2 regions of the Streptosporangium album genome follow, and region 1 is predicted to be linked to the other one. Evidence: predicted binding sites of a transcription regulator. Region 1 holds the regulator's gene; the other holds the start of a gene.
The links. Region 1 encodes HrcA, which represses chaperone genes, less so after heat shock. Its sites were predicted from a motif close to TTGGCACTCTCNNNNNGAGAGTGCCAA; they were not measured.

Region 1 (16,131 bases):
CCCGGACGTGGATGTCGGCGCGGAAGGCACCCTCGATGACCCGCAACAGCTCATCGCGCGAGCCCAGCAGGCTGACCATCGAATGATCGTCCGGAATCACCACCTTTGCTTGGGTCCGGCTGGGGCCCTTCGATCGCGGTGGGGACGTTCTGCTGGAATCGTTTGTCTCGGACATAGGCGGGCCTTTCGGCCTGTTCGCCTCCAGATATCGGCGTGGAACTTCTCCGCCATCGTATCCGTGATCGACGCCGTCGCGCTTACCGGTTTTATCCGGGCGGCCAGGTCAGACCACGCCCGCCCAGCACATGTCCGTGCACGTGGAAGACGGTCTGGCCCGCCTCGGCCCCGGTGTTGAAGACCAGGCGGTATCCCGAGCCGGCGACACCCTCCTGCTCGGCGACCGCGTGCGCGGCCTTGAGCACGTCGTCGGCGAGTCCGTGGTCGGCGGCGGCCAGCGCGGCCGCGTCCGGGTAGTGGTCCTTGGGGACCACGAGCACGTGCGTGGGCGCCTGCGGGTTGACGTCGCGGAAGGCCAGCGTGCGATCGGTCTCATGAACGATCTTCGCGGGGATCTCCCCGGCCACGATCTTGCAGAACAGGCAGTCGGCTTCGCTCACCATGCAGGCACCCTATCCTCCCCTGGCGTTGCCAATCGGTGATGGCGCATCGCCAGCAAAGAAAGATCCACCCGGATATGGTGGGTGTGCAAACTTCAACAACTACAGACCATTGCGATTCGCACGATATGGCCGCCTGGCGAGGACACGACTGGGTCATGCCCCCTAATGAACCGGAAGAGCGTAAACCCTCTGGGAAGGCCGAGCGTCCCACTGATGTGACCACCGAGACCCTCGTGGCCGACAGGTCGCTGGGGGCGGTGCCCGTCGGATGGGATGCCGACATGGCCGTTACCGCGCTGTACAGCGCGCACTATCGGTCGCTTGTGCGTCTCGCCGTGTTACTCGTCCGCGATATGGCTACCGCGGAGGAGGTCGTGCAGGACGCGTTCGTCGCCATCCATGGCGCCTGGCGTCGCCTGCGTGACACCGACAAGGCACTCGCCTACCTGCGCCAATCGGTCGTCAATCGATCCCGTTCGGTGCTTCGGCACCGGGCGGTCGTGGAGAAGTACGCTCCCAAGGGCATGCCGGACGCGCCGAGCGCCGAGAACGGCGCGATCGGGGAGTTCGAGCGGTCTGCCGTCATCGAGGCGCTTCGTGGCCTGCCCGCACGTCAGCGCGAGGCACTGGTCCTGCGCTATTACGGTGACCTGTCAGAAGCGCAGATCGCCCACGCCATGGGCATCAGCAAGGGCGCGGTCAAGAGCCACACGGCTCGCGGTATGGCCGCCCTACGAACCTCACTGGAGCAACTGTCATGACCGACTCCCCGGACGAGTACGGCGAGCTGCTCCGCCGTGTCCTCAGTGCGGAGGCGAACTCGGTCGTTCCCTCCCCTGACGGTCTGGAGATCATCCGCGCCCGCGTGGAAAGACGTGGGCTCCGCGGCCTGGTGTGGTGGCGCGCCGGAGCCTCTGTCGCCGGAGCCGTCCTGGTCGCGGCCACCGTCGTCATGGTGGTGCCGGAATTCCGCGAACAGGTGAGCCAGACGGTGAACAGCGGGGAGGTCACCTACACTCAGTCGACCTCGCCCGATCTGTCCGCCACCTCGCGGGCTCCCTCGAACGATGACGACCAGCTCCCGGCCGTCACCCGGCCGGGGTCGGAAACCACGGCGCCCGCGCCGCTCCCCACCCACTCCAGGAGCACCGGACCGACTCCCAGGCCCACGCCGAAGCCGACCTCGAAGCCGACTCCGAAGCCCACGCCGTCCGCCACCTGTCCCACGACACTCCCCGACGGCACGGTGGTCGAGCCGGAGGGGCTTCCGGAGGAGTGCAGGGAGACCCCGACGTCGAAGCCCTCCCATTCCACCGCCCCCTCGGAGAGCCCCTGCCTGGTCGAGGAGTGCCCGCCGCCCGACGAAACGGCACCTCCGATGCCGACGGAGGCGCCGACCACCATCTCCTCCGGCCGCTAGGAGATCACCAGCGGCCGGTGCGCGCCTGCAACACGGCCGCCGCGGCGACCCCCGCCGTCGAAGTGCGCAGCACCGTCGGCCCGAGCAGCGCCGGCACGGCTCCCGCCTCCCGGAACGCGGCGATCTCCTCATCGGCGACCCCGCCCTCAGGTCCGACCACCACGACGATGTCTCCGGTGCCGGGGAGCTCCATGGTGGAGAGCGGGGAGGCCGCCTCCTCGTGCAGCACGATCCCCAGGGCGGCCTCCGACAGGAGCGCGGCGACCCCGGCGGTGGTGGCGGGCCCGGTCACCTCGGGCAGGTGGAAGCGGCGAGACTGCTTGCCCGCCTCCCTCGCCGTGGAACGCCAGCGACTGAGCGACTTGACCGCCCGCTCGCCCTTCCACTGGGTCACGGACCGGGCTGCGGCCCAGGGGACGATCACGTCGACCCCCGCCTCGGTCATCATCTCCACGGCCAGCTCGCCCCGGTCTCCCTTGGGCAGCCCCTGCACCACGACCAGACGGGGGTGCGGAGCCGGCACATCGTAACGGCGCAGTACCTCGACGCGGAGGGAGTCCTTGCCCGCCTCGCGGACCACGCACTCGGCCACGGCGCCCGCACCATCGGTCAGGTCGAGCCGTTCCCCGGCCCGCAACCGCCGTACAGCCGCGGCGTGACGGCCTTCCGGACCGCCGAACGTGAACTCCGCACGGGCCAGATCGGCCGCCTCGGCCAGGAAGACCGGGACCGTCATCGGCCGTTGGAGGCGTGCCGACGGGCGCCTCTGTCAGCGGCCATTGAAAGCGTCCCGTAGCCGGGAGAAGAATCCCTGCTGGCCGGGGGCGAACTTGCCGGGCGGGCGCTCCTCGCCACGGAGCTTGGCGAGCTCGCGCATGAGCTCCTCCTGGGCCGGGTCGAGGCGGGCGGGCGTCTCCACATTGACGTGGATCAGCAGATCGCCGCGGCCGGTCTCGTTGAGGTGCTGGACGCCCCGGCCGTAGAGCGGGATGGTCTGCCCGGACTGGGTGCCCGGCCGGATGTCGAGCTCCTCCGCGCCGTCGAGCGTCTCCATGGTCAGGATGGTGCCCAGCGAGGCGGCGGTCATGGGGATCTGCACGGTGCAGTGCAGATCGTCGCCCCGGCGTTCGAAGATCTCGTGCGGACGCTCGACGATCTCCAGGAACAGGTCGCCGGGCGGGCCGCCACCGGGACCGATCTCGCCTTCGCCGGCGAGCTGGATGTGGGTGCCGTCCTCCACTCCTGCCGGGATGCGGACCTTGATGGTCCGCCGCGTGCGGACCCGGCCGTCGCCGGAGCACTCCTGGCAGGGGTTGCGGATGATCGAACCGAATCCACCGCACTGGGGGCAGGGACGGGAGGTCATGACCTGCCCCAGGAAGGACCGTGTGACCTGGGAGACCTCGCCGCGGCCATGGCACATGTCACAGGTGTCGGGGTGGGTGCCGGCTGCGGCGCCGGAGCCCGTGCAGACCTCGCAGAGCACGGCGGTGTCGACCACCAGTTCACGGGTGGTGCCGAAGGCCGACTCGCTCAGGTCGAGCTCCACCCGGATGGTGGCGTTGCGGCCCCGGCGGGCACGTGACCGGGGACCGCGACCACCGCCGCCGCCGGCCGCTCCGAAGAAGGCGTCCATGATGTCGCTGAACGGGAAGCCCGCCCCGAAACCTTGCGCGCCGGCACCCGAGGCGAACGGATCGGCTCCCATGTCGTACATCTGGCGCTTGTTGGGATCGGACAGCACCTCGTAGGCCTGCGTGATGTCCTTGAACCGCTCCTGGGTCTCAGGATCGGGGTTCACGTCGGGATGCAGCTCTCGCGCCAGGCGGCGGTACGCCTTCTTGATCTCTTCCGCACTGGCGTCGCGGCGCACCCCGAGGGTGCCGTAGTAGTCGCTCTTAGCCACTTAGTTGACCTCTTAGGATGCAGCCAGGATCTGGCTGACGTAGCGTGCCACCGCGCGCACCGCGCCCATCGTGACCGGGTAGTCCATTCGCGTCGGACCCAGCACACCGAGCCGGGCCAGTTGCTTGTCCCCCGAACCGTATCCGGCGGCGACGATCGATGTGCCCTGGAGACCCGTGTAGGGGTTCTCCGAGCCGATCCGCACCGTCAGCGCCGACACGTCGGAGGTCTCACCGAGCAGGCGCATGAGCACGACCTGCTCTTCCAGAGCCTCCAGCACATCGCGGAGTCCGACGGTGAAGTCGGCTCCCGCGAGGTTGGCGGCCCCGGCGAAGACAATCTTTTCATCATGCCGGTCCACCAGGGACTCCAGCAGCACCGACAGAACCGTGGCCGCGAGCGGCCGGTCCTCCGCCGGAAGCCGGGCGGGCAGATCGGCGACCATGTCCGGGACACAGGCCAGCCCGCACCCGTCCAGGCAGGCGTTGAGAGTCGCGCGCAGATGGGCGACCCGGTTCTCGTCGACCACGTCGGGCAGCTCGACCACGCGCTGCTCGACCCGTCCCGTGTTGGTGATGAGCACGAACATCAGCCGGCGCTCGCTCAGCGGGACCAGCTCGACGTGGCGGACCGTGGAGTTGGTCAGCGTGGGGTATTGCACGACGGCGACCTGACGGGTGAGCTGTGCCAGCAGCCGCACCGTGCGCATGACGACGTCGTCGATGTCCACGGCGCCGGCGAGGAAGGTCTCGATGGCCTTCTTCTCCGCGCTCGACAGCGGCTTCACCCGCGAAAGCCGGTCGACGAACAGCCTGTAGCCCTTGTCGGTGGGGACCCGGCCGGCGCTGGTGTGGGGCTGGGCGATGTAGCCCTGCTCCTCCAGCACCGCCATGTCGTTACGGATGGTCGCGGGCGAGACACCCAGGTTGTGCCGTTCGACGAGGGCCTTGGAGCCCACCGGCTCGTTGGTGGACACGTAGTCCTCGACGATGGCGCGGAGCACCGCCAACTTACGGTCGTCGACCAACGCGCTCACCTCCCTGCCCACACCCGAACGTGAAACGCCAGGTCTGGCACTCTGTGTTCCCGAGTGCCAAGTGTACGGCCCCTGCTCGCGGGGTGCGATGACACGACGTCAGGATGGCAGAGCCAAGTAGTCGTCAAGCCGACTGCTATCGCTATACAAGCGGCAAGACCCACAATTTATGACATGTCCCATGATTTTGTACCCCCATCGGGCGCACCAGGTTACGGCGCGCCTCAGCAGCCCTATGGCCCGCAGCAGCAGGGCGCCCCCTCCTACGGCTACGCGCCCCCCGGCTACGGCGCGCCTCAGGGACCCGGACCGAAGGCGAAGATCAAGCCCAGTGTCGGATGGATCGTCGGCGCCTGGCTCGTCTTCGTGCTCAGCGTGATCGTCGGGGTCGCCGGCTTCGCCGGCGGCCTCGTCGGCGCCATCACCGACGCCGCGCCCACCGGCTCGTTCGACGCGGGCAAGACCGTGACGGTCCCGCTCGATCCGGCGGACAGGCCCGCCATCTACGTCTCGGCCGTGGCGGGCACCACGTACGAGTGCCAGATCCAGGGCGATCCGGGAACGGTCAGGCTCCAGCGGCCGAGCGTCCAGCAGACCGTGACCGCGGACGGCGTCATCTGGGAGATGGCTCTGCGGGTGGGGGTGGACAAGAAGGGCGACTACCAGCTCACGTGCACCACCCCCGAGGCGTCGAGCGCCAGGTTCGGCGTGGGCAGGGAACTCGTCACCGGCTCTCTGATGGGCGGAACGGTCGCGCTGGTCGCGGTGCCGAGCGCAGGCTTCCTGCTGGCGGTCGTCGTCACGATCGTCGTACTGGTGAGGCGGAGCGGCGCCCGCAAGCGCCAGGCGGCGGTCTCGCAGTGGGGACCTCCCGGACCGTACAGCGGGTGATCGTGGCTTTTGCTACCGTCCCCTTGATCCATGGCGAGAGAGTGGGCGGTGGCTGATGTACGAGCGTGACGTGCTTGCGGAGAACTGGCGGCGCCCTCTCAAGGGAAAGATCCCCCAGGTCCCCGCCGAGCTCGACCTGGTCGTGGAGGACGTCGACGGCGGCTTCTGCGGCGCCGTGGTGGCCTGCGACAAGGAAGCCGTCACGCTGGAGGACCGGTTCGGGCGACGGCGGCTGTTCCCGCTGGAGCCCGCCGCCTTCCTCCTGGAGGGCAAGGTGGTGACGCTGGTACGGCCCGCCACCGCGCCGCAGGCTCCCCGGCGGAGCGCCTCGGGCTCCATCGCGGTGGAGGGCCTGCGGGCCAGGGTGGCCAAGGAGAGCCGGATCTACGTGGAGGGCGTGCACGACGCGGCGCTCGTGGAGAAGGTCTGGGGCCACGACCTCCGGGTCGAGGGCGTGGTCGTGGAGTATCTGGAGGGGATCGACCACCTGCCCTCGATCGTGGCGGAGTTCGGTCCCGGTCCGGACCGCCGTCTGGGCGTGCTCGTCGACCACCTGATCCCCGGATCGAAGGAGAGCCGGATCGCCTCCCAGGTCTCCTCACCGCACGTGCTGATCGTCGGGCACCCGTTCGTGGACGTCTGGCAGGCGGTCAGGCCCTCGGTGCTGAAGATCGCCTCCTGGCCGGCGGTCCCGCGTGGTCTCCCCTGGAAAGAGGGGGTCATCGCCGCCCTGGGCTGGGATCTGGAGCCCAGAGACGCCTGGCGCCGTATTCTCGGATCGGTCACCACCTACGCCGATCTGGAGCCGGAGCTCCTCGGCCCGGTCGAGGAGCTGATCGACTTCGTGACCGCTCCGAGCGAAGACGACTAACCCCGCCACACCCCATCAGGAGGGGTCATGAGTGACAGTCCCGACGGCCCGCGACAGGAATCCGCGGACGACGAGCACACCGGACACATCGATCAGCCGCCTCGATCCGGTCACACCCAGCCCGGTCAAGGCAACCCGCCGCCTCCCGCCTCGCCGTACGGACAGAGCGGCCAGGGCTACCCGCCTCCCGCCGCCCCGCCGTACGGAACAGGGGGTTACGGCTACCAGGACGCCTACCAGCCGCCCGGGCCGTACGGCGGGTACGGGCCACCGCCCGGGTACGGGCACCCGGCACCGCCGGGGACGTACGGCCCCCGACCCGGCGGCGACGACACCACTATGGCGATGCTCGCCCATCTGCTGGGCCTGCTGACGTGGTTCGCCGGCCCTCTGGTGATGTATCTCGTGAAGAAGGACGAGTCCCCCTACGTGCGCGACCAGGCGGCCGAGGCACTCAACTTCCAGCTCACCCTGGTGATCGCCTACATGGTCTCCTGGGTCCTGGCCTTCGTGCTGATCGGATTCCTCCTGATGCCGGTGGTCTGGATCGGGTCGCTCATCTTCATGATCATCGCTGCTGTCTCGGCCAACCGGGGCGAGAACTACCGCTACCCGCTGAGCATCCGATTCGTCAGCTGAACGCGGACGATCTCATGTCAGATCGCGGACCAGGGCATCGGCCAGGAGACGGCCGCGCAGTGTCAGCACCGCGCGGCCCGTCTTGAACGGCTCCGCCTCCAGCAGGCCGTCGGCCAGCGCCCGGGCGACCACCGGCGGCCGTTCGATCTCCTTGAGCGGGAAGCCCTGGGCGAGCCTGAGCTCCAGCATCAGCCGCTCCACCGCCCTGTCCTGCGGAGTGAGCACCTCGCGCGCGTGCGCGGGCGAGACGCCGGAGGACAGGCGCTGGGCGTAGGCCGCCGGATGCTTGACGTTCCACCACCGGGTGCCCCCGACGTGGCTGTGCGCGCCGGGGCCGACCCCCCACCAGTCGCCGCCGGTCCAGTAGAGCAGGTTGTGACGGCAGCGTCCGGCCTCCGAGGTCGCCCAGTTGGACACCTCATACCATTCGAACCCGGCCTCGGCGAGCATGGCGTCGGCGATGAGGTAACGGTCGGCGGCCACGTCGTCGTCGGGCATCGGCAGCTCACCGCGCCGGATTCTGGCGGCCAGCCTGGTGCCGTCCTCGACGATCAGCGAGTAGGCCGACACGTGGTCGGGCCCGGCCTCGATCGCCGCCGCCAGCGAGGCGCGCCAGTCGTCGTCGCTCTCCCCCGGCGTGCTGTAGATCAGGTCGAGGTTGACGTGGTCGAACCCGGCCTCCCTGGCCTCCTGTACGGCGCGCGCCGGGCGGCCGGGCGTGTGCCGGCGGTCCAGCACCGCGAGCACGTGCTCGCGGGCGCTCTGCATGCCGAAGCTCATCCGGGTGAACCCACCGGCCCGGAGCTCGGCCAGGTAGGACGGGTCCACGGACTCGGGGTTGGCCTCGGTGGTCACCTCGGCGCCGGGAGCGAGCCCGAACTCCTCCTCGATCGCGCCCAGGATCCGGACCAGGTCCGCCGCGGGCAGCAGGGTGGGGGTGCCCCCGCCGAAGAACACGGTCTCGACCGGCAGGTCCACGTCGCCGAGGTTGGCACGTGCCCGCCGTACCTCGTCCACGGCGGTGTCGGCGTAGTCCTTGTGCGAGGCGCCCGGGCCCAGCTCGGACGCCGTGTAGGTGTTGAAGTCGCAGTAGCCGCAGCGGGTCACACAGAAGGGCACGTGGACGTAGAAGCCGAAGGGCCGCCCGCCGAGCCCGTGGAGCGCGCTGTCGGGGAGCCGGCCCGAGGCCGGTACGGGGTCACCGTCGGGAAGTGTGGATGGCACGACACCAAGTCTGCCGCTCCGGCCGCGATGCCCGGGACACGGGTCCGGAAACCGCCCGGCGCCGTCCGGGACGGCGAATCTCCGGCAGACCGTTGACGCGTAGATCACCCAGGTCTACGATCCGTGAAAACTTAAAGGAAAGTTTCCTATAAGTTACTACTCCAAGCAAGTGGAGAAGCCCGTGCGGAGACTCCTCCGGCACATGCTCGCGGTGGCCCTTGCCGCCGGCCTCACGGCGACAGCCCTGCCGGCCCCGGCTCAGGCGCAGACCGCCCCGGACCACGGCGACCGCTTCAAACGGGTCGCGTACTTCATCCAGTGGGGGATCTACGCCCGCAACTACCACGTCAAGGACCTGGATGCCAGCGGTGCCGCCGCCAAGCTGACGCACATCAACTACGCCTTCGGTTCCGTCGGCGCCCAGGGAGACTGTGTCTCCGCCGACGCGTGGGCGGACTGGCAGCGCCCGGCACCGGGGCCGGCGTCTTCGACGGCATCGACCTGGACTGGGAGTGGCCGGGCTCCTCCGGCAACGACGGCAACGTCATCCGGCCCGAGGACCGGCGGAACTTCACCCTCTTCGTCACCGAACTCCGCCGCCAGATGGACGAGCTGGACCGGCGGAGCGAGCTGACCGCCTTCCTGCCCGCCGCGGTAGCGAAGATCGACGCGGGCTTCGAGGTCCGCGACGTCTTCAAGCAGCTCACCTTCGCCACCGTCCAGGGCTATGACCTGCACGGCTCGTGGGAGAACCGCACAGGTCACAACGCCAACCTGCTCACCGACCGGCGCGACCCCAACCCGGTGAAGTACAGCGTGGACCAGACCGTCCGCGACTACCTGTCCCGCGGCGCCCCGGCCAGGAAGCTCGTGGTCGGCGTCCCGGCGTACGGGCAGGGCTGGACCGGCGTCACCGGCGGCAGGAACGGCCTGTACGGCACCTGGGCGGCCGGTAGCGACGACTACAAGAACCTGGTGAACAAGCCGGGCAGGCGCTACCGCGACCTGCTGACCGGCAGCGTCTGGATCTACGACGGAAACGAGTTCTGGTCCTACGACGATCCCGCCACGCTGCTCCAGAAGGCGGCCTACATCCGCCTCAGAGGGCTCGGCGGCTCCATGATGTGGTCCATCGACCAGGACGACGCCAAGGCGTCACTGACCTCGGCGCTCTACGGCGTCCTGCGCTGAGGCGTTTTCCCCCGAGAGCAGGGCGGGGCCGTACAGGTTCCGGGTCACCGGCGGCCCCGCCCACACGTCCGTCGTTCCGGCTCGGGCCGCCCCCGAGCCGGGACGACGGCTACTTCTTGGACTTGTCGGTGGAGGATTCGGTGGACAGCGCGGCGACGAAGGCCTCCTGGGGCACCTCGACGCGGCCGACCATCTTCATCCGCTTCTTGCCTTCCTTCTGCTTCTCCAGCAGCTTGCGCTTACGGGAGATGTCACCGCCGTAGCACTTGGCGAGGACGTCCTTGCGGATGGCGCGGATGTTCTCGCGGGCGATGACGCGGGCGCCGATGGCGGCCTGGATCGGGACCTCGAACTGCTGCCTCGGGATGAGCTCGCGGAGCTTCTTGGCCATCTCGACGCCGTAGCCGTAGGACTTCTCCCGGTGAACGATGGCGCTGAAGGCGTCCACGGCCTCCCCCTGGAGCAGGATGTCGACCTTCACCAGGTCGGACTCCTGCTCGCCCGAGGGCTCGTAGTCCAGTGAGGCGTAACCGCGGGTGCGGGACTTGAGCTGGTCGAAGAAGTCGAAGATGATCTCGCCGAGCGGCATGGTGTAGCGGATCTCGACGCGGTCCTCGGACAGGTAGTCCATGCCCTGCAGGTTTCCCCGGCGGTTCTGACAGAGCTCCATGATGGTGCCGATGAACTCCGAGGGGACCAGCACCGTGGACTTCACCATGGGCTCGAAGACCTTGTCGACCTTGCCCGTCGGGAACTCCGACGGGTTGGTGACGGTGACCTCCTTGCCGTCCTCCATGATCACTCGGTAGATGACGTTGGGCGCGGTGGAGATGAGCGAGAGGTTGAACTCGCGTTCCAGCCGCTCGCGGACGATCTCCATGTGGAGCAGGCCGAGGAAGCCGCAGCGGAAGCCGAAGCCCAGGGCCGCGGAGGTCTCCGGCTCGTAGACCAGGGCGGCGTCGTTGAGCTGGAGCTTGTCCAGGGCCTCGCGGAGTTCGGGGTAGTCGTCGCCGTCGATCGGGTAGAGGCCCGAGAAGACCATCGGCTTGGGGTGCTCGTAGCCGCTGAGCGCCTCGGCGGCCGGGCGCGCGACGGCGGTGACGGTGTCGCCGACCCGCGACTGGCGGACGTCCTTCACGCCGGTGATGAGGTAGCCCACCTCACCGACGCCGAGCCCCTTGTCGGCGATCTTCGGCTCCGGCGAGATGACGCCGATCTCCAGGGTCTCGTGGGCCGCGGCGGTGGACATCATCAGGATGCGCTCGCGCTTGCCCAGGTGACCGTCCATGACCCGGACGTAGGTGATGACGCCGCGGTAGGTGTCGTAGACGGAGTCGAAGATCAGCGCACGGGCGGGCGCGTCGGCGTCGCCGACCGGGGCCGGGATGTTCCGCACCACGTGGTCGAGCAGCTCCCGGACGCCCACGCCGGTCTTGCCGGAGACCTTGAGCACGTCCTCCGGCTCGCAGCCGATGAGGTGGGCGATCTCCGCGGCGTACTTCTCCGGCTGCGCGGCCGGCAGGTCGATCTTGTTGAGCACCGGGATGATCGTCATGTCGTTGTTCATGGCCAGGTAGAGGTTCGCCAGGGTCTGCGCCTCGATGCCCTGCGCGGCGTCGACCAGCAGGATCGCGCCCTCACAGGCCTGGAGCGAGCGGGACACCTCGTAGGTGAAGTCGACGTGCCCAGGAGTGTCGATCATGTTGAGGACGTAGTCGGTGCCGTCCATCTGCCACGGCAGCCGGACCGCCTGCGACTTGATGGTGATCCCGCGCTCGCGCTCGATGTCCATGCGGTCGAGGTACTGGGCGCGCATGGAGCGATCGTCGACCACACCGGTGATCTGCAGCATGCGGTCGGCAAGCGTCGACTTGCCATGGTCGATGTGCGCGATGATGCAGAAGTTGCGGATCACCGCGGGATCGGTCTGGCCAGGCTGAATACGCACCGGTGTCCGTTTCGACGGGATTGATGACGATCGACGACTGGCATACCAGCCGTCTTCCATGGTGACATGTCCGGGTGATTGCCCGGACCAGAGCACGGCGCAGCCTGCGGTTTCTCGCGATGGTGGCCGCCGTGCTCCTTGTGCTGCCAGGAGTGGCCGCGGCCACTCTCACTCTCCAGTTTACCGGGACACCCGCCCCATGGGCGAAAACCACCGGCCACGACGCCCTCTGGCTCGGCCACGCGTGGGTCGACGGCCGCAAGGACGCCGCCGATGTGAAGGGCCTCGCCGTACGGCTGCGCACGACGGGGATCAAGGACGTGTACGTCCACTCGGGGCCCTTCGACTCCGATGGGACGCTGCCCGCGGCGAAATACACCAAGGCCGGAGATTTCCTGAAGTGGTGGCACGCGGCGCTGCCCGGCATCCGGGTGTCGGCCTGGCTCGGCCAGAAGGTCGACGGCGTCCTGAACCTCGACGACCCGGCCTCCAGGCAGCGCGTGCTGGACAGTGTGAGCCACATCATGGCGCTGGGCTTCGACGGCGTGCACTACAACTTCGAGCCGATCGGCAGCGGTGACACCGACTTCCTGGACCTGCTGACCCGGACGCGCGCGATCGTGGGTGACGGCCTGATCTCCAGTTCGACCCCGCAGATCGAACCGTTCCCGCTGATGCGCCCGGCCGTCCGCGCCGTCATCGGCCACGACAAGTACTGGTCGCCCGACTACTTCAAGGAGGTCGTGGCCCGCACCGACCAGGTGGCGATCATGACCTATGACTCCTTCCTCCCCTCCGAACTCCTCTACGGAGGCCACGTCGTACGGCAGGGCACCATCGCACTGGATCTCGTGCCGCCGGGCAAGTCCCTGCTGATCGGCGCCCCGGCCTATCATGATCACGGTGTGACATGGTCCGACGCGGCGGAGAGCGTCGCGACCGCCGCAGAGGGCGCACGGCTGGCACTGACCGCCCATGGCCGGCCCCGCGAGCGGTTCGGGCTGGCGCTGTACGTCGACTTCGCGGCGACGGCGGAAGACTGGTCCGAATACGAGCGTTTCTGGTCGCACCCATGAGAGCGGCACGGTAAACTAATCCCGCATCCCTCTGTCCAGGCAGTCGATTTGAGCGACCGTCCGGGCAGACGGTAGCCTGTTCAACTGCGTGTGGCGCGCCCTCTCTGCCCGCGCGCCCCACTCCGACGACATTCACCGAGGCTTCTTCGTGGCGAACATCAAGTCCCAGATCAAGCGCAACCGGCAGAACGAAAAGGCCCGGCTGCGTAACAAGGCTGTCAAGTCTTCCCTGAAGACGGCCGTCCGTAAGTTCCGCGAGGCCGCCGACCAGGGCAACGTCGACGAGGCCGTCGCGCTGCAGCGCGTCGCCTCCCGTCAGCTGGACAAGGCCGCCAGCAAGGGCGTGATTCACAAGAACCAGGCCGCCAACCGCAAGTCGGCCATCGCCCAGCGCGTCGGCGAGCTGTCGGCCGCCAAGTAATCCAGGCTCTTCCGGACGCCGCACCCTCCCAGCGGGGGTGCGGCGTTCTGGCGTTCCCGTCAGGCGGGTCCCCGGATCGCCGTCCTTGCTCACCGCCGGGCAGGCCCCTCGGGGACATGCCCTTCCCCGCCGGACCGCTCCGCCCCCGGACTCCAGAGCACCCGGCGGCGGCGCCTTGAGCAGGCCGGGGTGCTCAAGGCCCCTGCGGCTGCGCTCGGCGAGTCCGTAACCCGCCTAACGGCCCGTACGGCTGGCGACAACGGTCTGAATCATGTGCTCCAGGGCATAGGCGGGATCCGCGCCGCCCCCTTTTACCTGCTCGTCCGCGGTGGCGGCGGCCTGGATCGCACGGGCGATGCCATCGGGGCCCCAGCCGTTGAGCTGCCGCTGGACCCGGTCGATCTTCCAGGGCGGCATGCCGAGATGGCTGGCGAGCTGTCCCCCGCGCAGGTTACGCGGGGCGCCGCCCACCTTGGCCAGCGACCGCAGGCCCCCGGCGAGCGCGCTCACCAGCAGGACGGGCGCCGTCCCGGTGGCAAGCGCCCAGCGGAGCTGCTCAAGAGCGTCGCCCAGGCGGCCTTCGACGGCCGAGTCGGCCACGGTGAACCCGCTGACCTCGGCCCGGCCACGGTGGTAGCGGGCGACGGCCGCCTCGTCGATGGTCTTGCCCGGGGTGTCGAAGGCGAGCTGGCTGCAGGCGGCGGCCAGCTCCCGCAGATCGTTGCCCACCGCGTCGAGCAGGGCGACGGCCGCGTCCGCCCCGATGCTCCGCCCCGCCCGCTTCAGTTCGGCCTTGACGAACGCGAGCCGCTCGGCCGGTTTGGTCAGCTTGGTGACGGCGACCACCCGGGCACCGGCCTTCTTGACCCCGTCGACCAGGGCCTTCCCCTTGACCCCGCCGGGGTGGACGAGAACCATCACGGTCTCCTCGGCCGGATGCGCGGCATAGGAGACGATCTCGGCGATGACCTCCTTGGCCAGATCCTGGGCCGAGCGGATCGCCACCACCGACCTGTCCCCGAACAGCGAGGGCGAGGTCAGCCGGGTCAGCTCCCCCGGCTCGACCTTCCCACCGATCAGGTCGTGCACCTCGGTGCCCGGGTCCGCCGCACGCGCCGCCGCGATCACCTCACCCACGGCACGGTCGGCCAGCAACTCCTCGTCGCCGATTACCAAGGTCACGGATGCCGGATCGGTTGCCACCATGCCAGCAGCATGCCACGTGCCGGCGACCGGATCGCCATCAGCAAGCCGTTCGCAATCCGACTGCAGGCATCACGAGGCACCCTTGGAGCAATCAGGGGAGACGAGACCATGACGAACTTCACTAGCTGCCGCCATGCCTGCCCGCGCTGCGGAACGGTTCTCGACGAGGGTCCCGTCATGTATCGCTGCGCACGCTGCAGCCGGTCGGTCTATGCCGCCGACCTGGACACCGAGTTCCGTAGCCCGGCCACGACCACGGCCTGACCTTCGCCCGGGAGACCACGGAACGAGGGGGATGAGACACCGGGAACCTCTCAGCGGCCCAACAGGCCGCGTCGGGAGACTCCCGGCAGGAAGACGTCATCGTGGTGGCCGGCGTGAGGACTCACGCCATGAGACCCGTCTGCGGAGAGACCGTGACGAGAGCGCTCAGGGCGTCAGGCGTCCTGCGGGGCCTCCTTCCACGCCTCGGCCCATCCTCCCTGCACCATGGTCTGGAAGACCCATCGGCCACCGGCCCTCACCAGCAGATCCGCGTAGCGCATGCTGTACGGCTCGCCGTTCATCGTCACCGTCGCGTCGGTGACCACGACGACCAGATGCTCGGTCAGGAAATGCGGTGTACGGGTGGACTCCATCTGGATGTCGCCCTGCTCGCCGCCGCCCATCACTCCGGCCATCGTGCGCATGAACCGCTCACGCGTCCACTGGGCCACCAGGCCCTCGCCGTCGGCGCTGTCGGTCACCACGTTGAGAGGGAACATCGCCATGTCGGCCATGCGCTCGACGTCGACCTTCGCGCTGTGGGCGTCGTATTCGGCGAACCATGCCTCGACGCTCCGCCGATCCTCGGCAGTCGGAATGAAGGCGCCGTTGCCGAATGGGCTTTTCTGGGTTTCCGTCACTGTCCGCTCCTCCGTTGTTGGCACGCGCCGGCCGACCCGCCGGTCCGGTGTCCTCGCGCGGAGAAGCACGAGAGCCCGGCCCCGGCAGGCCGACATGAACCGTATGGCGTACGGTACAGCGTACGGTATAACTGTCCAAACAACCGCCTGGGCGGATATGGGAATCGGACGGCCGTGCGCCCCTGCCGTCGCTCGGCTCGCGCCGGCCGCTCCTCCTCACCTCGTCGCTCTCGGCCTGACCGACATCGCCTGTCGCCATGGCCCCTGAGGCCTGTTCACCGGCCGGCAGGACCGCGGGCGATGATGGCCAGGCCTCCTTCGCGGGCCACCACGGCGAGGTCTCCTGACAGGTCGGTCCTGTAGACCCGGACGCCGAGCATGTTCAGCCGGGCGAGGGTGGACGGAGCGGGATGACCGTAGTCGTTGCCGGCTCCGACGCTGATCAGCGCGGCGCGGGCGCCGGCCGCCGCGAAGAAGCCGGGATCGTGCCCACCTGATCCGTGATGGGGGATCTTCAAAATATCGACCGGCGGGAGACCCCGCCGCAACAGCTCCGCTTGGGCCTCGGTCTCGATGTCTCCGCTGAGCAGGGCCGTGCCGGCCGCCCAGCGCACGTAGAGCACGACACTGGCGTTGTTGACGACCGCCCCCTCCCCTCCTCCCGCCGGGGGCGCCTCGGCCGACGGGGCGACGACCGTGAGCTCGGAGGGGCCGAAGCGCCAACTCGCACCCGGCAGCGCCCCCCACTCGACGACCCCGCGGCGGGCGAGATCGTTGC
Region 2 (16,131 bases), on a different contig from region 1:
GGTGGCCGACAGGGATGGTGGTGACGACCCTGTTGGTCGCGGTGTCGATCACCGACACCGAGTCCGAGTCCTGGTTGGTCACATAAGCACGGGTGCCGTTGGGAGAGACCACGACGCCGAAGGGGTGGTGGCCGACAGGGATGGTGGTGATGACCCTGTTGGTCGCGGTGTCGATCACCGACACCGAGTCCGACTGCGTGTTGGTCACGTAGACGCGGGTGCCACGGGGGGAGACCGCGATCCCCAGCGGGTAGTCGTCGACGGGAATGCTGGTGACGACCTTGCTGGTCGCCGTGTTGATCACCGACACGGTGTCCGCGCCCTGGTTGGTCACATAGGCACGGGCGTCGCCGGCGGAGACCGCCACCTCAAGGGGATTACGACCGACAGGGATGGTGGCGACGACCTTGTTGGTCGTAATGTCGATCACCGACACGGTGTCCGACTGCGTGTTGGCCACGTAGACGAAATTCGAAGGCTCCGAGGTGGCCACAGCCGGGACAGCTGTGGCGGTCGGCACTACCAGAACCGCCGCGATGGCCACCGCGGCCATGGACGGACGGGCATGGGATCGTCCGTCCCTCTTGGACGGGCCGGACAGGCTCCGACGGTGATTCTCAATCGCGTTTCTCGCCCAACACCGCAGCACCAGGACCTCCATCGATACAACAGGGTTCCGTTCTACGTCCGCACGACATCGTGTCCTGGAAAACAACGCACTGACTTGGATCCTCCTGGCCGCCCGCTTTGTCCATTCATCGCTCAACGGCAGTGAAGTCAGCCGGAGTCGACACGAATGTGACCACACGCCTACCGATCATCGACTCTTACCGCTCCGGCCAGGCTCCGTAAGCCTGGAACGCCCTTCCCGTCCTCGGTCTTTCGATGTCGCCCTCCCTGCCCACGAGCCCACGGACGGATGCCGAGTGGCGGATGGCACCGTCCGGCACCACAAAAAAGAGGCGGCCCCGGCACCTCGGGGTCGCCTCTTTATGTGAAAGCGGCTGGACTTAGAAGTCCATGTCGCCGCCACCCGGCATGGCGGGGGCGGCTCCGGCCTTCTCGGGCTTCTCGGCGATGACGGCCTCGGTGGTGAGGAACAGCGCCGCGATGGACGCCGCGTTCTGCAGAGCCGAACGCGTCACCTTGGCCGGGTCGATGATGCCCGCCTCGAACATGTTGACGTACTCGCCCGTGGCGGCGTTCAGACCCTCACCGGGGGTGAGGTTGCGCACCTTCTCCACCACGACGCCGCCCTCGAGGCCGGCGTTGACGGCGATCTGCTTCAGCGGCTCCTCGAGCGCCTTGCGGACGATCGCGGCACCGGTGGCCTCGTCGCTGGTGAGCTCCAGCTTGTCGAAGGCCTTGGCGCCGGCCTGCAGCAGGGCCACGCCACCGCCGGGGACGATGCCCTCCTCGACGGCCGCCTTCGCGTTGCGGACGGCGTCCTCGATGCGGTGCTTGCGCTCCTTGAGCTCGACCTCGGTCGCCGCGCCGGCCTTGATGACGGCCACGCCGCCGGCCAGCTTGGCGAGACGCTCCTGGAGCTTCTCGCGGTCGTAGTCGGAGTCGGTGTTCTCGATCTCGGCGCGGATCTGGTTGACCCGGCCGGCGATCTGCTCGGCGTCGCCGGCACCGTCGACGATGGTGGTCTCGTCCTTGGTGACGATGACCTGGCGGGCACGGCCGAGCTGGTCCAGCGCGGTGGACTCGAGCTTGAGGCCGAGGTCCTCGCTGATGACCTGGGCACCGGTCAGGATGGCGATGTCGCCCAGCATGGCCTTGCGGCGGTCACCGAAGCCCGGGGCCTTGACGGCGACCGAGCGGAAGAGGCCGCGGATCTTGTTGACGACCAGGGTCGCCAGGGCCTCGCCCTCGATGTCCTCGGCGATGATCAGCAGCGGCTTGCCGGCCTGCACGACCTTGTCGAGGACCGGGAGCAGGTCCTTGTTGGCGGAGATCTTCGAGTTGACCACGAGGATGTAGGCGTCGTCGAGGACGGCCTCCATGCGCTCCGGGTCGGTGACGAAGTAGGGCGAGATGTAGCCCTTGTCGAAGCGCATGCCCTCGGTGAGCTCAAGCTCCAGGCCGAAGGTGTTGCTCTCCTCGACGGTGATGACGCCTTCCTTGCCGACCTTGTCCATCGCCTCGGCGATCATCTCGCCGATCTGCGGGTCGCCCGCGGAGATGGAGGCGGTGGAGGCGATCTGCGCCTTCGTCTCCACGTCCTTGGCCAGCTTGGAGAGCTCCTCAGAGACGCGCTCGACGGCGGCCTCGATGCCCTTCTTCAGGGACATCGGGTTGGCACCGGCGGCCACGTTGCGGAGGCCCTCACGCACAAGAGCCTGGGCGAGCACGGTGGCGGTGGTGGTGCCGTCGCCCGCGACGTCGTCGGTCTTCTTGGCGACTTCCTTGACGAGCTCCGCCCCGATCTTCTCCCACGGGTCCTCGAGCTCGATCTCCTTGGCGATGGAGACACCGTCGTTGGTGATCGTGGGGGCGCCCCACTTCTTCTCCAGAACGACGTTACGGCCCTTGGGGCCGAGGGTCACCTTGACGGCGTCCGCGAGCTGGTTCATACCGCGCTCGAGACCGCGCCGGGCGTCCTCGTCAAACGCGATCATTTTGGCTGCCATACGGCTAGACCTCCCAAACGCAGGGTGGCTTGCACCGGATCGAGCCGACGCCCGCGACGGCATGTGAACCCGCGACTCCGTTCGGCGGGTCCCATCGTCTCGATCCAGGGTTGGCACTCTCCAACAGGGAGTGCCAACGAACTGTTTAGCACTCTACCCTGCCGAGTGCAAGCGACGTCGCGCTGACCTGCACCCAGCTTAGAGGGCGGGCACAGATTCACAGCGAAGGCCCGACCCGCCGTTGGGGCGGCGAGCCGGGTCGACATGCGGGAAGGTCCGCGCGGACTGCGCTGCCACGGGATCTACCGGCATTTCCCGACGAATGGACGGAACGGCTGCGTCAGACCGCCCGGACGGATTCCGCCTGGGGGCCCTTCTGACCCTGGGTGACCTCGAACTCGACCCGCTGGCCCTGTTCGAGCGCACGGTAGCCATCCATCATGATCGCGGAGTAATGGACGAACACATCCTTACCACCGTCGACCGCGATGAAGCCGTAGCCCTTGTCCGCGTTGAACCATTTGACGGTGCCCTGCGCCACTTCCGACTCCTCTTACTGGACTTGAGGACATCGCCCATTCCTCTCGCGAAGTCCTCAATCTTCGAGGCATAGACATCGCCTACGTCGATCGTTCTCGACCATACCTGTGGGACACGGTGGGGCAACAGAGTCAATCGACAGACCGCTGCTTTACGCGCGCATTCATGAGCGGAGCCATGTTTTGCCGAGCGTTTGTTTAGTTAAAAAATAAATCATACTCACCGGCCCCACAGGGGGTCTCACGTCACATAACGCGACACCCGCACACGGCCGGGCCGCGTGCGGGTGTCGTGGAGAAGCGGTGGGGATGCCGCGGATCAGCCTCCGGCGACCGCCGGAATGATGGAGACCTGAACGCCGGACGGCGTGGCCGTGTCAAGGTTCTCCGCAAAACGGACGTCCTCATCCCCGACATAGACATTGACAAAACGCCGGATCTTGCCCGTTTCGTCGAGGATGCGAGCGCCGATGCCCGGGAAGTCGGCGTCGAGCCTATGCAGAACCTCGCGCAGCGTCGCCCCTTCTCCACTCACCTCCGAGGAGCCATCGGCGTAAGTCCGGAGAATCGTCGGAATCCGCACAGAAACGCTCATATTTCAGTACCTTTCATGAATTTCTAGGCGATAGCCGTACGGAATGCGTCGAGAGACGGGCGGATGACGGCGGTGGGACGCGCCTGGTCCGCCACCGCGTCGAGGGTCTTGAGACCGTCGCCGGTGTTGAGCACCACGGTCTCGGCGTCGGGGTCGATCTGCCCCGAGGCGACCAGCTTGCGCAGCACGCCGACGGTGACCCCGCCCGCGGTCTCGGCGAAGATCCCCTCGGTCCTGGCCAGCAGCCGGATCGCGTCGACGATCTCGGCGTCGGTGACGTCCTCCACCGCGCCGCCGGTGCGCCGGGCGATGTCCAGCACGTAGGGGCCGTCCGCCGGGTTCCCGATCGCCAGCGACTTGGCGATGGTGGCGGGCTTCACCGGGCGGATCACGTCGTGGCCGGCCTTGTAGGCGGCGGAGACCGGGGAGCACCCCTCGGCCTGGGCGCCGAAGATCTTGTACGGCTTCTCCTCGACGAGGCCGAGCGCGATCAGCTCCTTGAAGGCCTTGTCGATCTTCGTGAGCTGGGAGCCGGACGCGACCGGGATGACGATCTGGTCGGGGATCCGCCAGCCGAGCTGCTCGGCGATCTCGTAGGCCAGGGTCTTGGAGCCCTCGGCGTAGTAGGGCCGGAGGTTGACGTTGACGAAGCCCCACTTGTCGCCCAGTTCGTCCCCGATGAGCTCGGAGCAGAAGCGGTTGACGTCGTCGTAGGTGCCCTCGATGCCGATCAGCCTGCCGCCGTACACCGACGCCATGACGATCTTGGCCTGCTCCAGGTCCGAGGGGATGAACACGCAGGCGTCCAGCCCTGCCCGGGCGGCGGCGGCGGTCACCGCGCCGGCCAGGTTGCCGGTGGAGGAGCAGGACAGGGTGTGGAAGCCGAAGTTCCTGGCCGCCTCGACGGCGATGGCCACCACACGGTCCTTGAAGGAGTGCGTGGGGTTGCCGGAGTCGTCCTTGACGTGCAGCGAGCGCAGGCCCAGCTCGCGCGCGAGGTTGCCGGCGTCGACGAGCTTGGTCCAGCCGGGGTTCATGTTGGGCTTGGCGGCCACGTCCGCCGGGACGGGCAGCAGGGAGCGGTAACGCCAGATGTTGGCCGGCCCCTCGGCGATCTGCTCACGGGTCACGCGCCCGAAGTCATAGGCGATCTCCAGGGGCCCGAAACACTCGATACAGGCGAAGTCGGGACCGAGGTCGTAGCGGGCACCGCACTCGCGACAGGACAGAGCCACGGCGGGGCCGAAGTCGATCGAGGTGGTGGGGGTTTCAGTGCTTGCGAGCGCCATGAAGCGAGGCCTTTCCCTCATCTTCGTCTGCGACCACCCTGGCCACAGACCGGAATTGGCACCTGTCCCGGCCGACCTCGTCAGATCACGAGTCTGGAACCGGGAGGGTTGCCGGGGCTTCGCAGGGCCGGTCCCTCCACCCCTCTGGATGAGCAAATATTCAGTTAGGACCTGACGAGCAGGTCTTACGCACTCTACCTCGCCTCCCCGCCGTCCTGACCAGATGTCTCACCCTTCGAGATGTGACGTGTTACCTGCCGGACAGTCTCGCCAGGGTCGCAGGCCGTGAAACGCACCGCCCGCACCCCTTCACCTCGTACGGCCGGCCGGACCGTCACCGTGGTCATCCTGCTCACCCCGGCCGAGAGCGCCTCCCTCCCGCATACGCGAGCCTGCGCTGTCCCCTGACGGCCGAGGAGCGCAGAGAGCTCCGCGCCGGGTGGGTGATCGTCGGCCGACCACCCACTTGGCGCGGAGCTCCGTCCTTCTTGTCCGCACCTCCGAGTGATCCACAGGTGCGGTCAAAACGGCCCGGCCGGGCTACGGCGCGCTGTATCCCAGGGTGTAGGTGCCGGAGCCGCTGTAGGCGGCCACGAGGTAGCGGTAGTAGCCGGCGGTGCCGGTGTAGCTGATCTTCTCGTTGGGGGTCGGGCCGTTGGAGGTGGCGACGGTGGCCCAGGTCCGGCCGTTCCACTTCTGCAGGTAGAGGTCGAAGTCGGTGCCGACGGGGCCGTTCAGGCAGCCGGAGTGAACACCGCCGGCGATCGACCGGTAGTACAGGTTGTTCGGCTGATAGGCGGATCGGCCGCTGGTCAGGGCGCCGGTGACGGTCTTGGAGTAGCCGGTACAGGTGACGCCGGTCGGCGGGGTTGGCGGCGTCGGCGGAGTGACGCCGCCGCTGGTCACCAGGGTCAGGCCGTAGGTGGTGAGGATCGGGCCGACCGGCTGGAAGTAGGTGGTGCCACCCGAGGTGCAGTCGCCGGAGCCACCGGAGGTGACCCCCTGGGCCTGGTCGACGGAGATGAAGGAGCCACCGGAGTCACCTGGTTCGGCGCAGACGTTGGTCCGGGTCAGTCCGGAGATGGTGCCCTGCGGATAGGTCACGCTGGTGTTCTGCTGCTGGATGGTGCCGCAGTGCCAGCCGGTGGTCGAACCGGACCGGCAGACCGACGCCCCTTCGATGGCCACAGTGGAGCCGGCGACGTTCACCGTGCCGCCCGTGCCGTTCTTCACCGATGGTTTGGGCGTCCAGTTGCCGTTCACCGCGACCCAGGAGAAGTCGTTGCCCGGGAAGATCGACGCCTGGAAGACTCCCTGGGCGACCTGGTTGACGCCGGCCGTGGTGTCACCCGCCTTACCGCAGTGGCCGGCGCTGACGAAGCCGTTCTGGGTCCCCTTCGTCACCGAGAAACCGATCGAGCATCGTTCCGTGTCGCCGATGTAGTAAGCGTCGCCTCCCACCAGATCGAAGAGGGGCTGGGGTCGCTCATTGGACGACACCACCAGCACCGCGACCGGGTTCAGCTCGGCGGCCTCGATGACGGACTCGGTTGCCGCAGGCGTCTCGGACAGGATGACGACCTTGTTGATTTTCACGTCGATGTAGCGCACCCGCCCGTTGGGGTGAGCGGACAGCGCCGCGTTGACCTCTTTGGCCGTGTCGTTGAGTTGCGCCAGCGACCGGCTGACGACCTCGGCTCGGGCCCCCAGAGCGACGATCCGGGGAACGTCCTCTTGGCTGGTGGTGGCGACCACGAGGGACTGCGCGAGGTCTCCCGCGAACCAGGAGCCGCCAAAACGGTCACCGAGTCTTCTGCGGAGTTCCGCCGCGGTGGGTGTCAGGCGGATCTCGTTGAGCAGGCGGGTCTGGGCCTGCTTCCTGGTGAGGTGGAGATCACGCTGGAGCGCCTCCAGCATGCCCGGCGGCGGCTTGCGCGCGGCCGCAGCGGCCGCGGTATCCGTTGTCAGGGAGTAGGCGGCGGCCGGAGCGGCCGCCGCTGTCAGAGCGGCGATCGCCAGAACGCATCCCATGACGGCGGTGTATCTGCGGGGCATCGGTCTCTCCTCGACCTCGGCTTTCGAAGCAAGAGGGGGGAGAGCGCCTCGTATCACACGTTGATCATGCGATACGGGCACCATCACCTTAATCCAGCTGTTGCCGATCAAGGCCGCAAAAACCACACGCCACGCGGACAACGATTCCCCGCCAAACCCACCGGGGTGCAGACCGCGGACACTGCCGTCGCGGCTGGGTCAGGAAACGACCGGTGCGGCGGGGAGGATGTGGAACCCGCACAGCTCACGCCGCCTTGTGCCCCAGGCTGTAAGGGCCGGAGCCGCTGGCGGCGGTCACACGGTAGCGGTAGAAGCCGGCCGTACCGGTGTAGGTGATCTTCTCGTCGGGATAGGGGCTGTCGGCGGTGGCGACGGTGACCCAGCTCCGGCCGTTCCACTTCTGCAGATAGAGATCGAAATCAGTGACATCGGTGGCGTCCAGGCAGGCGGAGTGGACGCTCCTGGTAATCGTTGTGTAGTAACGGTCGTTCGGCTGATTGACCGACTTGCCCGCGGTCAGCGTGCCGGTGATGGTGTTCGGGTAGCCGGTGCACGGGTTCGCGCCCGTGATCGGCGGGTTGGGGATGACCGTCAGGGTCAGGCCGTAGGCCGAGAGGATCGGGTTGACCGGCTGGAAGTAGGTGACTCCCCCCGCGCTGCAGTCGCCGGAGCCGCCGGAGGTGACTCCCTGCGCCTGGTCCACCGAGATGAAGGAGCCACCGGAGTCGCCGGGCTCGGCGCAGACATTGGTCCGGGTCAGCCCGGAGATGGTGCCCTGGGCATAGGTGACGCTGGTGTTGCGCTGCCGGACGGTGCCGCAGTGCCAGCCGGTGGTGGAGCCCGACCGGCAGACCGACGCCCCCTCGATGGCCGCCCTGGAACCGGCGACGTTCACCGTGCCGTCCGTGCCGTTGTCCACCCACGGCCTGGGGGTCCAGTTGCTGTTCACCGCGACCCAGGAGAAGTCGTTGCCCGGGAAGGTCGACGCCTGGAAGACACCCTGCGCGGCCCGGTTGAAACCGGTCGTGACTTTGCCCGCCGTGCCGCAGTGACCGGCGCTGACGAAACCGTTCTGGTCGCCGTGGGTCACCGCGAAACCGATCGAGCAGCGAGCAGTGACGCCGATGTAGTAAGCGTTACCGCCCACCAGGTCGGAGAGGAGCCGGGGTTGCTCGGTGGACTGCACCGCCTGCACCAGGGTCGTGTTCACGCCACTGGCCTCGATGAGATCCTCGGTTGCCAGGGGATCTGCTGTGAGGATGACGATCCTGTTGTTCTTCACGTCGATGTAGCGCACCTTCCCCCCGGTCGCCGGCAGGGAGGTGTTGACCGTTTCCAACGCCTCGTTGAGTTCGGTAAGCGGCCGCTTGACGACCTCACCCCGGGCGCCGGTGGCGATGATCTGGGGGAGGTCGGCGGGGTCGGTGGTGGCGACCACGAGGGTCTGCGCGACGGTTCCCACGAACCAGGAACCGCCAAAACGGCCACCGAGCTTCTCGCGGAGCTGCGCCTCGACCCCGGCCAGGCGGATCTCGTTGAGCAGGCGGGTCTGGGCCTGCTCCTTGCTGAGATTGAGATCACGCTGAAGCGCCTCCACCATGCCCGGCGGCGGCTTGCGCGCGGCCACAGCGGCCGCGGTATCCGCGGTCAGGGAGTAGGCGGCGGCCGGAGCGGCCGCCGCTGTCAGGGCGGCGATCGCCAGAACGCATCCCATGACGGCGGTGTATCTGCGGGGCATCGGTCTCTCCTCGACCTCGGCTTTCGAAGCAAGAGGGGGAGATCGCCCCGCATCACACGTTGATCATGCGATACGGGCACCACCACCTTAATCCAGCTGTTGCCGATCAAGACCGCAAAAACCACACGCCACGCGGACCACGATTCCCAGCCAAACCCACCGGAGCGTCGCGCCCAGCGATGATCCTCGATCGGCTCCGTCGTCTCTCCCCCGCCGTCCCATCAAGGCAGAAGCCGTGGGCGTCACGCGCAGACGGTGCCCGGGCAACTCGGCGGAGGGCGAGAGGAAGGCGAGAGGAGAAAGTCGGATCACGGTGCCTTGTAGCCCAGGAGGTAGGGACCGGAGTGGCTGAAGGAGGTGACGCGGTAACGGTAGTAGCCGGCCGCACCGGTGTAGTTGATCTTCTCATCGGGGTTCGGGCTCTCGGAGGCGGCGACGGTGACCCAGCTCCGGCCGTTCCACTTCTGCAGGTAGAGGTCGAAGTCGACGCCGTCGACGCCGTCCAGGCAGGCGACGTGAGCGCCGTCGGCGGTCGACCGGTAGTACTGGTTGTTCGGCTGGTAGACGGATCGGCCGCTGGCCAGCGCGCCCTCGGCGGTGTGCGGGTAGCCGGTGCAGGTGCCCGTGCTCGGCGGCGGAGGATTGCCTGCGATGGTCACCAGGCTCAGGCCGTAGGTCGTGAGGATCGGGTTGACCGGCTGGAAGTAGGCGACTCCCCCTGCGTTGCAGTCGCCGGAGCCGCCGGAGGTGACTCCCTGCGCCTGGTCCACCGAGATGAAGGAGCCACCGGAGTCACCGGGTTCGGCGCAGACATTGGTCCGGGTCAGCCCGGAGATGGTGCCCTGGGCATAGGTGACGCTGGTGTTGCGCTGCTGGACGGTGCCGCAGTGCCAGCCGGTGGCGGAGCCCGACCGGCAGACCGACGCCCCCTCGATGGCCGCCCTGGAACCGGCGACGTCAACGGTGCCGCCGCTGCCGTTGTCCACCCACGGCCTGGGGGTCCAGTCGCCGTTGACACTGATCCAGGAGAAGTCACCGACCGGGAAGGTCGACGCCTGGAAGACTCCCTGCGCGGCCTGGTTGACGCCGGCCGTGGTGTCACCCGCCTTACCGCAGTGACCGGCGCTGACGAAACCGTTCTGGGCGCCGTGGAGCACGGCGAACCCGATCGAGCAGCGGGTCGTGCTGCCGACGTAGTAGGGGTCGCCGCCCACCAGGTCGGAGAGGGGCTGAGGCCGTTCGATGGACGACAGCACCCGCACCGCGACCATATCCACGTCGGAGGCCTCGATGACGGCCTCGGTCGCCGCGGGCGCGTCAGACAGGACGATGACCTTGTTTGTCCTCACGTTGACGTAGCGCACCAGCCCGTTCGAATGGGCGGACAGGATCGCGTCGACCTTGTCGAGTGTCGCGTTGAGTTGTGCCAGCGACCGGCTGACGACCTCACCCCGGGCTCCCGCGGCAACGATCCGGGGAACGTCGGCGGGGTCGGTGGTGGCGACCACGAGGGTCTGCGCGACGGTTCCCACGAACCAGGAACCGCCAAAACGGTCACCGAGTCTTCTGCGGAGCTGCGCCTCGACCCCGGTCAGGCGGATCTCGTCGAGCAGACGGGTCTGGGCCTGCTCCTTGCTGAGGTGGAGATCACGCTGAAGCGCCTCCACCATGCCCGGCGGCGGTTTCCGCGCGGCCACAGCGGCCGCGGTATCCGCGGTCAGGGAGTAGGCGGCGGCCGGAGCGGCCGCCGCTGTCAGGGCGGCGATCGCCAGAACGCATCCCATGACGGCGGTGTATCTGCGGGGCATCGGTCTCTCCTCGACCTCGGCTTTCGAAGCAAGAGGGGAGATCACCCCGCATCACACGTTGATCATGCGATACGGGCACCACCACCTTAATCCAGCTGTTGCCGATCAAGACCGCAAAAACCACACGCCACGCGGACGGCGATTTCGGACGAGGCCTACCAAAGCGCTCGACCCCTTGTCCGGACGGGAACAACCGGAACGCTCCCGCCCCACAGCCGGGTGGGATCGGCTCCGGTCCCACCCGGGGAAGCTCCGTGACGCCCTCGGAAGGGATCAGAACCCGTAGGCGTCGCCCAGCGCGCCCTGGACGTATTTGCGCGCCTGGTGGATGCGCGACTTGGCGGTGCCGAGCGGGATGCCGAGCTGCTCGGCCACCTCGTTGTAGTCGAGCTGGCAGATGTCGCGGAGCACCAGCGCCTGGGCCAGCTCGGGCTTGTCGGCCTCCAGCGCCTCCATCGCGTCGAGCAGGTCCAGCCGGGAACCGGCGATCACACTCACCCGGGCGACGTCGGGCTTCTGCAGGGGCAGCTCGTCGGAGGTCTGCTCGGCCGCGCGCCGCTTCAGCGAGCGGTAGGTGGTGCGGGCGCAGTTGGCCGTCACGATGTGCAGCCAGGTGGTGAAACGGGCACGACCCTCGAAGCGGCCGATGTTGCGGGCCACCGCCAGCAACGTGTCCTGGCACGCCTCCTCGGCGTCCTGCCGGTAGGGAAGGATCCGTCCACAATGTCGCAGGACATCCGGCTCGATCCGCCTCAGCAACTCGCCCAGCGCGCGATGATCGCCTTGGGCGGCCACCCGAGCCAGTTCCTCGGTCGTCTCGTCCAGCGCCATCACGAGCCCCCATCAGCGGTCACAGTCACTCGACATCCTATGGTCGAGGGCTGTTTTTGGTTAATCTTCGGGGCAAGCGCGTCCCAAGGCGAGGGGTATCCATGAACGCCGTCCTGGTGGCCTCCAACCGAGGCCCCGTCTCCTTCACCCTCTCCGAAGACGGTTCCCTGAGCATGCGCCGGGGAGGTGGCGGCCTGGTGTCCGGTCTGGCCGAGGTGGCCAAAGACCTCGACATGCTCTGGGTCTGCGCCGCGCTGTCCGACGGCGACCGCAGTGCCGTACGGCTGACGTCCGGTGGCCGGCTCGACCACTCCGGCTACGACACCGGGGCGGTGCGGATGCTCGACATCCCTCCGACGATCTTCCACCGGGCCTACAACGCGGTGGCGAACTCCACCCTCTGGTTCATCAACCACCTCCTCTACGACACCCCCAACAGCCCGCAGTTCGATGCCAGGTTCCGTCGTGAGTGGGAGTCCTACCGGGCCTACAACGAGGCGTTCGCGATGGCGCTGGCCGAGGAGGCCGCGCACGGGGCGAAGGTGATGGTGCAGGACTACCACCTGGCTCTCGTCCCGGCCATGCTGCGCAGCGAGCGGCCCGACCTGCGGGTGGCCCACTTCTCGCACACCCCGTGGGCGCCGCCGGAGTATTTCCACCTGCTCCCCGACGACGTCACCGTCGAGCTGCTCGAAGGCATCCTGGGCGCCGACCACGCGGGGTTCCTGACCGCGCGCTGGGCCGGGGCGTTCATGGACTGCTGCGAGGCGGTGCTCGGAGCCGAGGTGGACCGGGTGGGCCGTACGGTCACCCACGCGGGGCGGACCACCCACATCGGCGTGCACAGTCTCGGAGTGGACGGCGAGGCGCTCTGCGCGCGGGCCTCCGAACCCGACGTGGAGTCGCACATGGCCGCCCTGCGCGACCAGGTCGGCGACCGCAGGCTGATCGTACGGATCGACCGGACCGAGCTGTCGAAGAACATCGTCCGGGGCCTGGCCGCCTACCGGGAATTCCTGGCGGCCCACCCCGAGTGGCACGGCAGGGTCGTGCACCTCGCCTTCGCCTATCCCTCCCGGCACGATCTGCCCGAATACCGCGAGTACACCGCGGCGGTGCAGCGCTGCGCCAAGGAGATCGAGGACCAGTACGCCACGGAGGACTGGGCTCCGGTGATCCTCAACGTGAACGACGACTACCCGCGTTCGCTGGCCGCCTACCGGCTGGCCGACGTGCTGCTGGTCAATCCGATCCGCGACGGCATGAACCTGGTGGCCAAGGAGGGCCCCATCCTGTCTCCGCGCAGCGCGCTGGTGCTGTCTCGCGAGGCGGGTGCCGCCGCCGAGCTGGGCGAGCACGCGCTCCTGGTCAACCCCTACGACGTCTCCGCCACGGCCACCGCCCTCTACGAGGCGCTGGTCATGCCCGAGGAGGAGCGTGCCCGCAGGGGCGCCCTCCTGGCCGCCGCCGCCACGGCGCTCCCCCCACGGCGCTGGTTCTCCGACCAGCTCGCCGCCCTCGGCGACCACTGAACACCCCGCCGCCAGGGGAACGCCTCCCCGAGCCCGCACACCACTCGGAAAACATCTCTCAGAAGCCCCGGCAGTCCCTCACCGCCCCGGACCGATCCCCTGGTCTCCCGGCGCGCCCTCAGCCCCCGGCGGTCTGGCGTTCGATGGCGTCGGCGATCGAGCCGAGCAGCTCCATCACCCCGGCGGGCCCGTCCACGACGATGTCGGCCTCCACGGAGATCTCGGCCGACCCGCTGAACACCGTCACGCCGGGCAGCCCGGACGCCCGGACGGCCGCGAAGGCCGCCAGGTCCCCCAGGTCGTCCCCGGCGAACAGCACCGACCGCGCCGCCCGTTCGCGCAGGAAGGCACTGAGCGCCACTCCCTTGTCCATCCCCGAAGGCCTCAGCTCCAGCACGAACTTGCCCGGCTCGACCGTCAGGCCGGCCTCGGCGGCCAGCTTGGCGACCGGCTCGCGCAGTGCCTCCAGCGTGGCCTGCGGGTCGGCGGCCCGCCGGGTGTGCACGGCCACCGCCCGCTCCTTGTCCTCGACACTGGCCCCGTCGACCGTGGAGACCAGCCGGGACAGCTCGGCCCGGACCCTCGCCAGGCCCGGGTGGACGGGCGGCGCGGTGAGCGTGCCCGCCTCCCAGCGTTCGAGCCCGTAGTGGCCGAGCACGACCAGACCCGGGACGCCGGCCAGCGAGCCGTACTCGACGGCGGTGGCGGCCGGGCGTCCGGTGATCACCGCGATGGCGCCGACCAGCCCGCCGAGCCTGGCCAGCACGGCGGGACCGTCGGGGTGGATCCTGGCCGACGCGGGGTCGGGCACGATCGGGGAGAGCGTGCCGTCGAAGTCGAGCCCGATCACCGCCCCCGCGGGATCCTCCAGGATCGCTCGCAGTCCGTCGGGAGTGTTCATGGTGGCTCGGCCCTTTCTCCGCTCACCGGGCCCGCTCCCCTGCGGGATAGGCCCGGCCGATTGTCTGACTGGCCGTACCCGGAGACCGGAGACGCAATCAGGGACGCGAGCCCTTCCGGCGGGCGGCGCGGGCGCGGCGGCGGGTCTCACGGAGCCGTAGCAGGCGCTTGACCAGCATCGGATCGTGGGCGAGCGCCTCGGGTCTGTCGATGAGCTCGCCGAGCAGCTGGTAGTAACGGGTGGCCGAGATGTCGAAGGCCTCGCGGACGGCCTGTTCCTTGGCTCCCGCATGGCGCCACCAGCGGCGCTCGAAGGCGAGGAGCTCCCGCTCCCTGTCCGTCAGAGCCCGCGCGGGTGGTCCCTGGCCGGCACCGTCACCGTCACCGGGGGTCGGCGCAGCGTCCATCGCGATGTCCTCCTCGGTCGGGCACGGAATGATCACACCCCGTACGCACGGCCCGCTGCCAGGATAGTCGGGAATTTCAGACCGTTTGCGACGCATGCCGTTCCGGCTGTTCATGTGGGAGACAGGGACGTACAGTCACCGATGTGACCTCTGCCATCACCCTTCTCACTGACTACGGCCTGGAGGACGGCTACGTCGCCGCCTGCCACGGTGTGATCGTCTCGATCTCGCCGGAGTCGCGGATCATCGACGTGTGCCATCTGGTCCCGTCCGGGGACGTACGGCGCGCCGCCGCGATCCTGACGCAGACGATCCCCTACTTGCCTCCCGGCGTGCACATCGCCGTGGTGGACCCCGGGGGCGGCTCACGCCGGGCGGTGGCGATCGACGCGGGCAAGCACGTGTTCCTCGGCCCGGACAACGGCGTGCTGTCGTGGGCGGCCCATGCCTGCGGCGCGAAGACGGCCTACGAGCTGACCAACGAGGAGCTCTTCAGGAGACCGGTGTCGCCCACCTTCCACGGACGCGACATCTTCGCGCCGGTGGCGGCGCATCTGACGGTCGGGCACGGCCTGACGGAGCTGGGACCGGAGATCCCGATGGAGCGGCTGGTCTCGCTCCCCACGCCGACCTCGCTGGTGCGCGAGGGCATGGTGGAGGGCGAGGTGCTGTCGGTGGACCGTCACGGCAACACCCAGCTCTCGGTCGGTGCGGCCGACCTGGCCACGCTCGGGGTGCGGCCGGGCGCCACCCTGGTGGTCTGGCTGGGCAGGAGACAGATCTCGGTGCCCTTCAGGGAGACGTTCGCCGCGGTGCCTCCGGGCGACATGGTCGCCTTCGCCGACTCGGCGGGGCTGATCGCGCTGGCGGTCAACTCCGGTGACGCCGCCCAGCGCCTGGGACTCCCTCCGGGAGCCCATGTGCGGCTGTCCCTCGCCCCCTGACCGGGGATCACCTGGCTGACCTGCGATGACGGGTCGGAGCGGAGACGCGTCGGACGGGTGGAGCACAGCTCAGCCCCGCGGTCAACCAAGGTTCGCCATGCTCTTGGGGCACGATCATTACTGTTGGCCGACCATTCCGACACCACTTTGAGGCATGTCGATGGATAGTCTCACTCCCGTTACTTTCAGTAGCCGCGCAAAAACGGACAGTTTCGGTCCACAAAATTGCCGCGGTTTCCTTTCGGGGGGAAAACCAATGATTCGTCGTCTTCTCATCACCTCTGCGTGCGTCGGCATCGCCATCGTCGCACCGGCCGCCGCCGCGTCGGCAGCCACGTCCGCGACCTCGTCGAAGGCCGCGACCTCGTCGAAGGCCGCCTGCTGCGGCGGCGGCATCGTCGCTCCCACGGCCGTCGTCGTTTCCAGCGCCTACTGCGCACCGACCGCCGTCGTCACCTCCGGTGTCTGCGGCGGCGGCGTCTACGGTGGCGGCATCTACGGTGGCGGCGTCTACGGTGGCGGCGTCTACGGCGGCGGCATCTACGGCGCCAACTGCTACGGCGGCGGCGTCTACGGTGGCGGCGTCTACGGCGTCGGCTACCGTCGCGGCTTCGGCGGCGGCTTCGGCGGCGGCTACGGCTACGGTGGCGGCCGCGGCTTCATCGGCAACGGCAACATCGTCAGCGGCGGCAGCGGCTTCGGCCACGGCGTCGGCGTCGGCGGCCTCGTCGGCATCGGCGGCATCAACGCCAACGTCCTCGGCAGCCAGATCGGCGGGTAACCGCAGTAGGTAGCAGGTAGTAACAAGCAGGAGGGTGCCGCTTCCACACGTCACGTGTGGAGGCGGCACCCTCCTG

Region 2: groL (chaperonin GroEL) is a predicted target of HrcA. The motif match lies at 2,747-2,773, and genes of this name have one in related genera.

Annotation. Positions count from the first base shown of each region.
Region 1 is NZ_JACHJU010000002.1:311,299-327,429, reverse strand. Features, by position in the region: gene FHR32_RS25150 (PhoH family protein) at 1-175, opposite strand, end outside; gene FHR32_RS25145 (histidine triad nucleotide-binding protein) at 267-617, opposite strand; gene FHR32_RS25140 (SigE family RNA polymerase sigma factor) at 902-1,381, shown strand; gene FHR32_RS25135 (hypothetical protein) at 1,378-2,040, shown strand; gene FHR32_RS25130 (16S rRNA (uracil(1498)-N(3))-methyltransferase) at 2,045-2,776, opposite strand; gene dnaJ (molecular chaperone DnaJ) at 2,810-3,946, opposite strand; gene hrcA (heat-inducible transcriptional repressor HrcA) at 3,959-4,972, opposite strand; gene FHR32_RS25115 (hypothetical protein) at 5,156-5,872, shown strand; gene FHR32_RS25110 (DUF3097 domain-containing protein) at 5,928-6,743, shown strand; gene FHR32_RS25105 (DUF4870 domain-containing protein) at 6,771-7,382, shown strand; gene hemW (radical SAM family heme chaperone HemW) at 7,395-8,606, opposite strand; gene FHR32_RS25095 (glycoside hydrolase family 18 protein) at 9,054-9,797, shown strand; gene lepA (translation elongation factor 4) at 9,907-11,745, opposite strand; gene FHR32_RS25085 (glycoside hydrolase family 18 protein) at 11,820-12,821, shown strand; gene rpsT (30S ribosomal protein S20) at 12,970-13,242, shown strand; gene holA (DNA polymerase III subunit delta) at 13,477-14,448, opposite strand; gene FHR32_RS25070 (hypothetical protein) at 14,557-14,712, shown strand; gene FHR32_RS25065 (nuclear transport factor 2 family protein) at 14,886-15,353, opposite strand; gene FHR32_RS25060 (ComEC/Rec2 family competence protein) at 15,629-16,131, opposite strand, start outside.
Region 2 is NZ_JACHJU010000001.1:2,423,582-2,439,712, forward strand. Features, by position in the region: gene FHR32_RS11435 (YVTN family beta-propeller repeat protein) at 1-553, opposite strand, end outside; gene groL (chaperonin GroEL) at 1,011-2,636, opposite strand; gene FHR32_RS11445 (cold-shock protein) at 2,977-3,177, opposite strand; gene FHR32_RS11450 (MoaD/ThiS family protein) at 3,495-3,770, opposite strand; gene thrC (threonine synthase) at 3,794-5,059, opposite strand; SAM riboswitch class I at 5,074-5,214, opposite strand; gene FHR32_RS11460 (S1 family peptidase) at 5,600-7,114, opposite strand; gene FHR32_RS11465 (S1 family peptidase) at 7,359-8,852, opposite strand; gene FHR32_RS11470 (S1 family peptidase) at 9,161-10,660, opposite strand; gene FHR32_RS11475 (RNA polymerase sigma factor) at 10,934-11,491, opposite strand; gene FHR32_RS11480 (alpha,alpha-trehalose-phosphate synthase (UDP-forming)) at 11,593-13,023, shown strand; gene otsB (trehalose-phosphatase) at 13,142-13,924, opposite strand; gene FHR32_RS11490 (DUF3263 domain-containing protein) at 14,022-14,330, opposite strand; gene FHR32_RS11495 (SAM hydrolase/SAM-dependent halogenase family protein) at 14,474-15,274, shown strand; gene FHR32_RS11500 (hypothetical protein) at 15,531-16,055, shown strand.